One region of the Enterococcus sp. GPZ-007 genome, then DNA from elsewhere that is predicted to be linked to it. Evidence: riboswitches for the same ligand, from Rfam matches in the RefSeq annotation. Region 1 holds a riboswitch; each other region holds the start of a gene.

What was found. A riboswitch is a leader RNA that binds a small molecule or an ion and turns the genes downstream of it on or off. The one in region 1 is predicted to bind thiamine pyrophosphate.
Region 2: it holds a riboswitch for thiamine pyrophosphate, as region 1 does, so the genes downstream of both, thiT (energy-coupled thiamine transporter ThiT) here and thiW (energy coupling factor transporter S component ThiW) in region 1, are expected to answer to the same signal.
Region 3: it holds a riboswitch for thiamine pyrophosphate, as region 1 does, so the genes downstream of both, tenA (thiaminase II) here and thiW (energy coupling factor transporter S component ThiW) in region 1, are expected to answer to the same signal.

Annotation. Positions count from the first base shown of each region.
Region 1 covers NZ_JCAFYN010000015.1:71,200-73,462, reverse strand. Annotated here, with positions in the region: gene AC4J95_RS09870 (AcpB/EbpR/MafR family transcriptional regulator) at 1-280, shown strand, start outside; gene AC4J95_RS09865 (nucleotide pyrophosphohydrolase) at 301-594, shown strand; gene gloA2 (SMU1112c/YaeR family gloxylase I-like metalloprotein) at 642-1,031, opposite strand; TPP riboswitch at 1,148-1,237, shown strand; gene thiW (energy coupling factor transporter S component ThiW) at 1,361-1,840, shown strand; gene thiM (hydroxyethylthiazole kinase) at 1,837-2,263, shown strand, end outside.
Region 2 covers NZ_JCAFYN010000033.1:23,118-25,380, forward strand. Annotated here, with positions in the region: gene AC4J95_RS15315 (low molecular weight protein-tyrosine-phosphatase) at 30-488, shown strand; gene AC4J95_RS15320 (hypothetical protein) at 561-923, shown strand; TPP riboswitch at 993-1,091, shown strand; gene thiT (energy-coupled thiamine transporter ThiT) at 1,141-1,728, shown strand; gene AC4J95_RS15330 (hypothetical protein) at 1,772-2,263, opposite strand, start outside.
Region 3 covers NZ_JCAFYN010000021.1:17,190-19,452, forward strand. Annotated here, with positions in the region: gene AC4J95_RS11920 (DUF2268 domain-containing putative Zn-dependent protease) at 1-515, shown strand, start outside; TPP riboswitch at 578-669, shown strand; gene tenA (thiaminase II) at 826-1,482, shown strand; gene ilvB (biosynthetic-type acetolactate synthase large subunit) at 1,597-2,263, shown strand, end outside.

The DNA.
Region 1 (2,263 bases):
GCCTACGGAAGAGAGTTTTTTAGCAAAACAAATTTCAGATACGATCTATGGAAATTTCATGATCGTTCATTTTGAAAAATTATCCGGCGGCACACCGCAATTACATGAGGAGCTAAAAAAATACGATTGCCTGATCACTACGGGCTCAGCAGAAGGATTACCGGAGGAATATCCGGTCGTTGTGATTGATCCCTTCTTGACTAGACTAAGTACACGCTGGATTCAAGAAACGATTAGTGAGCTGGAAGAAAATCGAAGCCTTGTATCTATGGTAGAATAGTTAGCGAAAGAAGGCTGACTATGAATAGTATGGAAAAAATCAATCAATTTCGCGATGAAAGAAACTGGCGCCCATTTCATAATGAGAAGGATTTAGCATTATCAATTTGCTTAGAGGCGGCCGAACTGCTGGAGCTTTTTCAATGGAAGGATTCAGAAGAAGCGCGGACACAGACAGAGCGCTTGAAGGAAGAACTGGCTGATGTACTGATTTATTCTTACATGATGGCTGATAATCTGGATTTCGATATTGATGAGATCATCAGTGAAAAATTGAAGAAAAATGCGATTAAGTATCCAGTGGAAGAAGCGTAAATCTATTACAAGGAAAGCCCCTTTTCAAAGCGAAAAGAGGCTTTTTGTTATTCATGTAATTCCAGCGGCAGTCCATCTGGATCAAAGAAGAAGGTCATCTTCTCACCAGTGAAGTCATCGGTTCGTAAAGGTTCGCATTCGACACCGTGGCTAGCTAAATAAGCAACCGTCGCTTCGATATCTTTTGTCTTGAAGGCTAAGTGACGCAGGCCGGCCGCTTCTGGAAAACTTGGACGTTTTGGCGGGTCTTGTACGGCAAAGATTTCTAATTCCGCATCGTTAAGCTGCAGATCTAGTTTATAATCCTGGCGCTCTGGTCGGTAATTTTCGCGAATGATCGGTAAACCGAGAATATCGACATAAAAATGGCGAGCTTTTTGATAGTCCGACACGATGATAGCGACGTGATGGATCGCAGAAAAATCTGGTTTAGGCATAAAAACATCCTTTCTGTTTTTCTCTTATTATTCAAAAATTGAACGAGTTCGAGCCGCTTTTATTCATTATAAGCTAGTTGGTTAAAAAAAAGTATGTTATACTTCAATCAATTGAATAGAAACATTTGGGGTGCTGTAATGCTGAGATTATACCCATGGAACCTGATGCAGTTAAGACTGTCGCAGGGAAATGTAGCTAGTTGACTGATCGTACCCGACCATTTTCTTTTGGTTGGGTTTTTCTGTCTTTTGCTCCTCTTGTTTCTTGCGGAAAGGGGCTATTTGTCGTGGAGAAAAATAAAATCCACAAGTTAACGTTACTAGCACTGATGATCGCTTTGGATGTCGTGCTTTCGCCATTGATGCGGATAGAAGGGATGGCGCCGATGTCCAGCGTCATGAATATTATCGCCGGGGTATTATTGGGACCATTCTATGGGACAGTAATGGCAGTGGTCTGTGCATTGATTCGGATGACGATGTTGGGGATTCCGCCGTTGGCATTGACGGGTGCGGTATTTGGCGCATTCTTAGCAGGACTGTTTTACAGTTTTGGAAAAAAATTGATCTGGTCGATGCTGGGAGAAGTCGTTGGCACGGGCATCATCGGTTCGCTTTTGTCTTATCCTGTGATGGTTTGGTTCACTGGCAGTCAAAATGATCTGTATTGGCTGATCTATACGCCAAGATTTGTCGGTGCGACATTGATCGGTTCGGCGATTGCTTTTGTAGTGTTAGTGAAATTACAGGAAACAGCGATTTTTAAACGCTGGCAACGGTTGTTTTCCAGTGAAAGGATGTTTGGATGATCAAAACGAATTTTTCAAAGGTATTTCCGTTGGCGGATGGGCCGTTAGTTCATTGCATAACCAATGAAGTCACCTGTGAGACGGTGGCGAACGCTTTGCTCTATGTTGGGGCGAAGCCAATCATGGCTTCTGATCCCAGAGAGTTTGAAGAGCTGTTTCAAAAGACCGATAGTTTGCTGCTGAATATTGGTCATTTATCGGAAGAACGAGAAAAGAGTCTGATTGCAGCGAGTAAATTAGCGAATAAAGCGCAGAAGCCAACGGTGGTTGATTTGGTTGGTTATGGTGTCAGTCGAGTTCGTGATCAGGTGGGGCGTTCTTTGGTGGAAGAAAAACCATCAGTCGTAAAGGGCAATATTTCCGAATTGCGTAATTTCTGCAATTTGCCGAGTTATGCTCGCGGAGTGGATGGTAGCGAGCTGG
Region 2 (2,263 bases), on a different contig from region 1:
TAAATTGACTATAGCACAGGAGGAATGACATGAAAAAGATTCTATTTGTATGTATGGGAAATATTTGCCGTTCACCGATGGCCGAAGCGATTTTTCGCGATGCGCTGGAAAAAGAGCGGAAGGATAATTATCAAGTCGATTCAGCAGCCACCAGCCGCTGGGAGGTCGGAAACCCGCCCCATCGCGGAACCCAGAAGCTGTTGTCGCAGCATCATATTTCTACTAAAGGAATGCGCGCTCGCCAAGTTACTACTGAGGATTTCTATGAGGCAGATTACATCATCGGGATGGATCAGGAAAATGTCTACGATTTGGAATCAATGGCTCCAGCGGGTACGGAAGATAAGATTTATTTGTATCTGGATCGCGTGCCGGGTCATGAGGGAGAAAGCATTCCAGACCCTTGGTACACAGGGAATTTTGAAGAAACCTATGAATTAATTGAAAAAGGTTTAAACGAATGGTTAACTTTTTTTGAATTGGACTAGATTCCTTGTTTTTTCTTGTGAATTTAAGTAAAATCAAACTACGCAACCGTGCTCTTGATAGGAGGAAGCTGAATGACTAAAAACGAGAAGCCAAAAAAGAATTTAATCAAGCTGTTTTCAAATTCATCGTATCGTTTCATCTCGGATTTTTTGAATGATTCTGCTGAAAAACGTGCCCAAGAGCAGGCCAACGAGAATATTTTTCTCAAACTGAAGATGGCAGCTCTACAGAATAGTTTAGTGGTCATTCAAGTTCAAGATGAGAAAAACGAAGAAAAGTTTCATACGATCTCAGGCTGGCTGCCTAAAGTTGTCGCTAATGAATCTATCGTTATTCGCACTCAAGACAACCAATTAGTGATGCTGACGATTGATCGGATCAAAAAGGTAACGACCCTATCACCAAGCGGAGATCAGGAAAGTATTTCACGATAAAAGTATTTTATACATTTACGAGCAATCAGACATCTGTTATACTCTAGATGTACTAGAAAATAGAATAATACTGTCGCAAAGGGGAGCCCTCGGGCTGAGATTGAGATTACTCTAAACCCTAGTACCTGTTTCGGTTATTCGAGCGTAGGAATTGTGATGAAGTAAAGATATTTACTTCTCCTTTGTGGACTGTATGTTCAAAAGGAGGAGTTTTTTTATGCACAAAACAAGAATCATGATCGAAGGGACGATCGTGGCGGCATTAGCCTTCATGCTGTCACTGATTCCGACAACGATCGGCAGCAGCTTTACCGTTTCACTAGGGATGATTCCAATGACTTTGTTCGCATTGCGCCGTGGTGTGAAACCCGCGTTGCTTTCAGCGTTCATCTGGGGGATCTTGCATTTTCCAGCGGGGGATGTTTACTTTTTAAGTGTCATTCAAGTACTGATCGAATACCCGATTGCATTTACCTTTGCAGGATTCGCCGGGCTGTATGCTAAGAAAGTTCAACAGGCACTAGTTGATGAAGACTTGCGAGGCGCTCGTAAAAATATTATTTACGGGACGATTATGGGGACCGGAGCAAGATTCTTCTGGCATTTTATCGCGGGTGTGGTTTTCTGGGGCAGTTATGCTTTATGGGGCTTGAATCCGTGGATCTTCTCACTGATTATGAACGGAGTCAGCGGCTTGGCGACAGCCGTCGTGACAGCGATCGTTGCGGTCATCGTTGCTGAAAAAGTCCCGCAGCTATTTTTGCCGAAAGACGGAAACTTGATCCAGAAACAAAGCCATCAATAAACAGTAAAAAAAGCATTTGTCCTTAGCAGACAAATGCTTTTTATTAGCGGAATGAGAAGACCGGATCATCATTTTCGACTTCCAATGACCATAGCTGTTTGGTGGTATCGTAAGTAATCTCTGCGATCTGCTGTTCTTTTTTATAGTTCTTAGGACTGCGACGCCAGCCTTTTTCATCAGATAGGAAAATCGGGATACTGTAGACCCGATTTTTTAGTTCGGACTCACTGAGACAAAAAATTGCACCTTCCTGTAAGATCGGATATAATTCCTTCAATAATTCGCCATCCAATGGTGCGACAGAAGAACCTCTACGGAAAAACGACCGCCGATCATTGACCCTTTCCAACACGACACGGGTCAATTTGCTAGCAAGGATACGATAGAACTCATCTAAATAGCGATAATATACTCGCATTGTTCCATTGCCCAAATTGAAGTACACGAAATTATTCTGTAACTTGTAAAAAAAAGGCGAGTGCAGGTGTGTCCGCATATGACCAAAATAAAGCAGTTCTGAAATTTCTAATGGAGT
Region 3 (2,263 bases), on a different contig from region 1:
GTGAGGGCTATAGTGGATTTGGCGGGATACCAGGTTATATCCTGTTGATCGTTGTGCCAAATGAGTTCAATCGTACTCGATTAAAGTCGGCTTTGGCTCATGAATTTAACCATAATGTCCGTTTTACTTATGAGCCTTTCAATCATGGGGATATTAGTGTTGAGGACTATTTAGTTATTGAAGGGTTGGCGGAAGTTTTCGCTGAGGAGCTTTACGGAATCGAGCAGCGGGGACCGTGGGTACAGGACTATGACGATGAAGAGCTGGAGTACACAATCGCGGTGATGAAAGATGGTCGAGAAGCACGCGGCTTTGATCAAGTTTCCGCGTATATGTATGGTGATGAAGTCGCACGAGAACAAGGCTATCAACCAGTAGGCCTTTCAAGGAACGCCGGTTATACGATTGGTTATCACCTTGTAAAAGATTATCTAAAAAACACCGGTACAACAATTGCCGAAGCGACTTTGACTCCTAGTGAAACGATCGTAAAAGAGTCTAAAATATTTGATTAAGTAGTGAGGACTTAAAATACCAGTCGTTTTTCTAAAACAGGTATGCTATACTTTCACTAATTGAATGACACTAGGGGTGCTTTTGAAGCTGAGATTATACCCATTGAACCTGAAACAGTTAGGACTGGCGCAGGGAATGTGTGACGTAAAGAAATGTGCACCCGACCGCTTTTTTGTGGTCGGGTTTTCTTATGCATGTTTTTTAATGTTAGAGCCTCCTTTTCATTCTAAAGAGAATAAAGGAGGTTTTTATGTTGCATTAAGAAAGTTTGTTGTTGGTTGGATTAGATTTAATAAAAGGAGCAGTTTAATGACATTTACAGAACTTGCAAGAAAAGAAGCAGCACGTTATTGGGATGGAAGTTTCGAGCATCCCTTCGTTCAATCGTTGGCAGCTGGAAAGCTAGCACCCGAGATTTTTCGTTATTATTTGTTACAAGATCGCTATTATCTTGAACATTTCAGTAAGCTATACAGTCTCATCGCCGAACAAACAGAGGATCAAGCGGTTCAAACTCAATTAAGAGAAAATGCGGAGAACCTTAAGTTAGGCGAACTGGCGATTCGTGAGGAATTCTTTTCAGAATTAGCAATCAGCGATAAAGAAATCCTAGAAACAGCAATTGCACCCACGGTTTATCACTACGTTTCCCATATGTATCGTCAACTGATAGACGGTACACCAAATAGTGCTTTTGCGGGAATGTTGCCTTGTGCTTGGCTTTATCAAGAAATCGGAATTCGCTTGATTGAGGCGGGATCGTCCCATCCGTTGTATCAGCGTTGGATCGAGACCTATGCGGGTGAAGCAGCAGCTGAAGGAATAAAGAAGGAACGCGCACTCTTAGATCGTTTGTATGAAGAGAGTTCAAAAGAAGAGCAGCAACAGATGATCGAGGCATTCGTGATCAGTAGCAAAATGGAATATGCCTTTTGGGAAATGGCAGTGAATTTAGAAAAATGGTAACTCTAAGAAGATCGTTCGGAAAAGAACGGTCTTTTTATGTTGAAAACGATTGACAACAGGCAATTGCAAATGTAGAATGCAAGTCAATACTTGCATTAATAGGAGGCGTGTAAAATGATTTCGGGAGCTGAGTTGGTTGTTAAGGCATTAGTTGAAGAGAAGGTTGAAGTTTGTTTTGCTTATCCGGGTGGGCAGGCGATTGATTTGTTTGATGCGCTCTATCAGAGAACAGAGTTTCGTGTCGTTTTGCCACGGCATGAACAAGGTTTGATTCACGCGGCGGATGGTTATGCCCGCTCTACTGGGAAAGTCGGCGTTTGTATGGTTACCAGCGGACCAGGTGCGACCAATTTAGTCACGGGTATCGCTACAGCCGGGTATGATTCATCTCCACTAGTTTGTATTACAGGTCAGGTTTCAACACAACTGATTGGAAAGGACGCTTTTCAAGAAGTCGATATGGTGGGAATCTGCCGTTCAATTGCCAAATACGCAGTGACAGTCAAGAAACGAGAAGAATTAGGAACGATTTTGAAGAAAGCTTTTGTGATTGCCCAGTCAGGCAAACCGGGAGTGGTAGTGGTGGATATTCCCAAAAATATTCAACAAGAGCTTGGGTCAAATGACTATCCGGAAGAGGTCGAGATCCGGGGCGGTCGAAAAAATCAAACTATTCCTATTGAAAAATTGGAAGAAGCGGCCGGAATGTTGAACAGCGCTCAAAAGCCTGTTTTGCTGATTGGCGGCGGTGCTCATCGTGGAAGAGCTCATAAAGAATTAT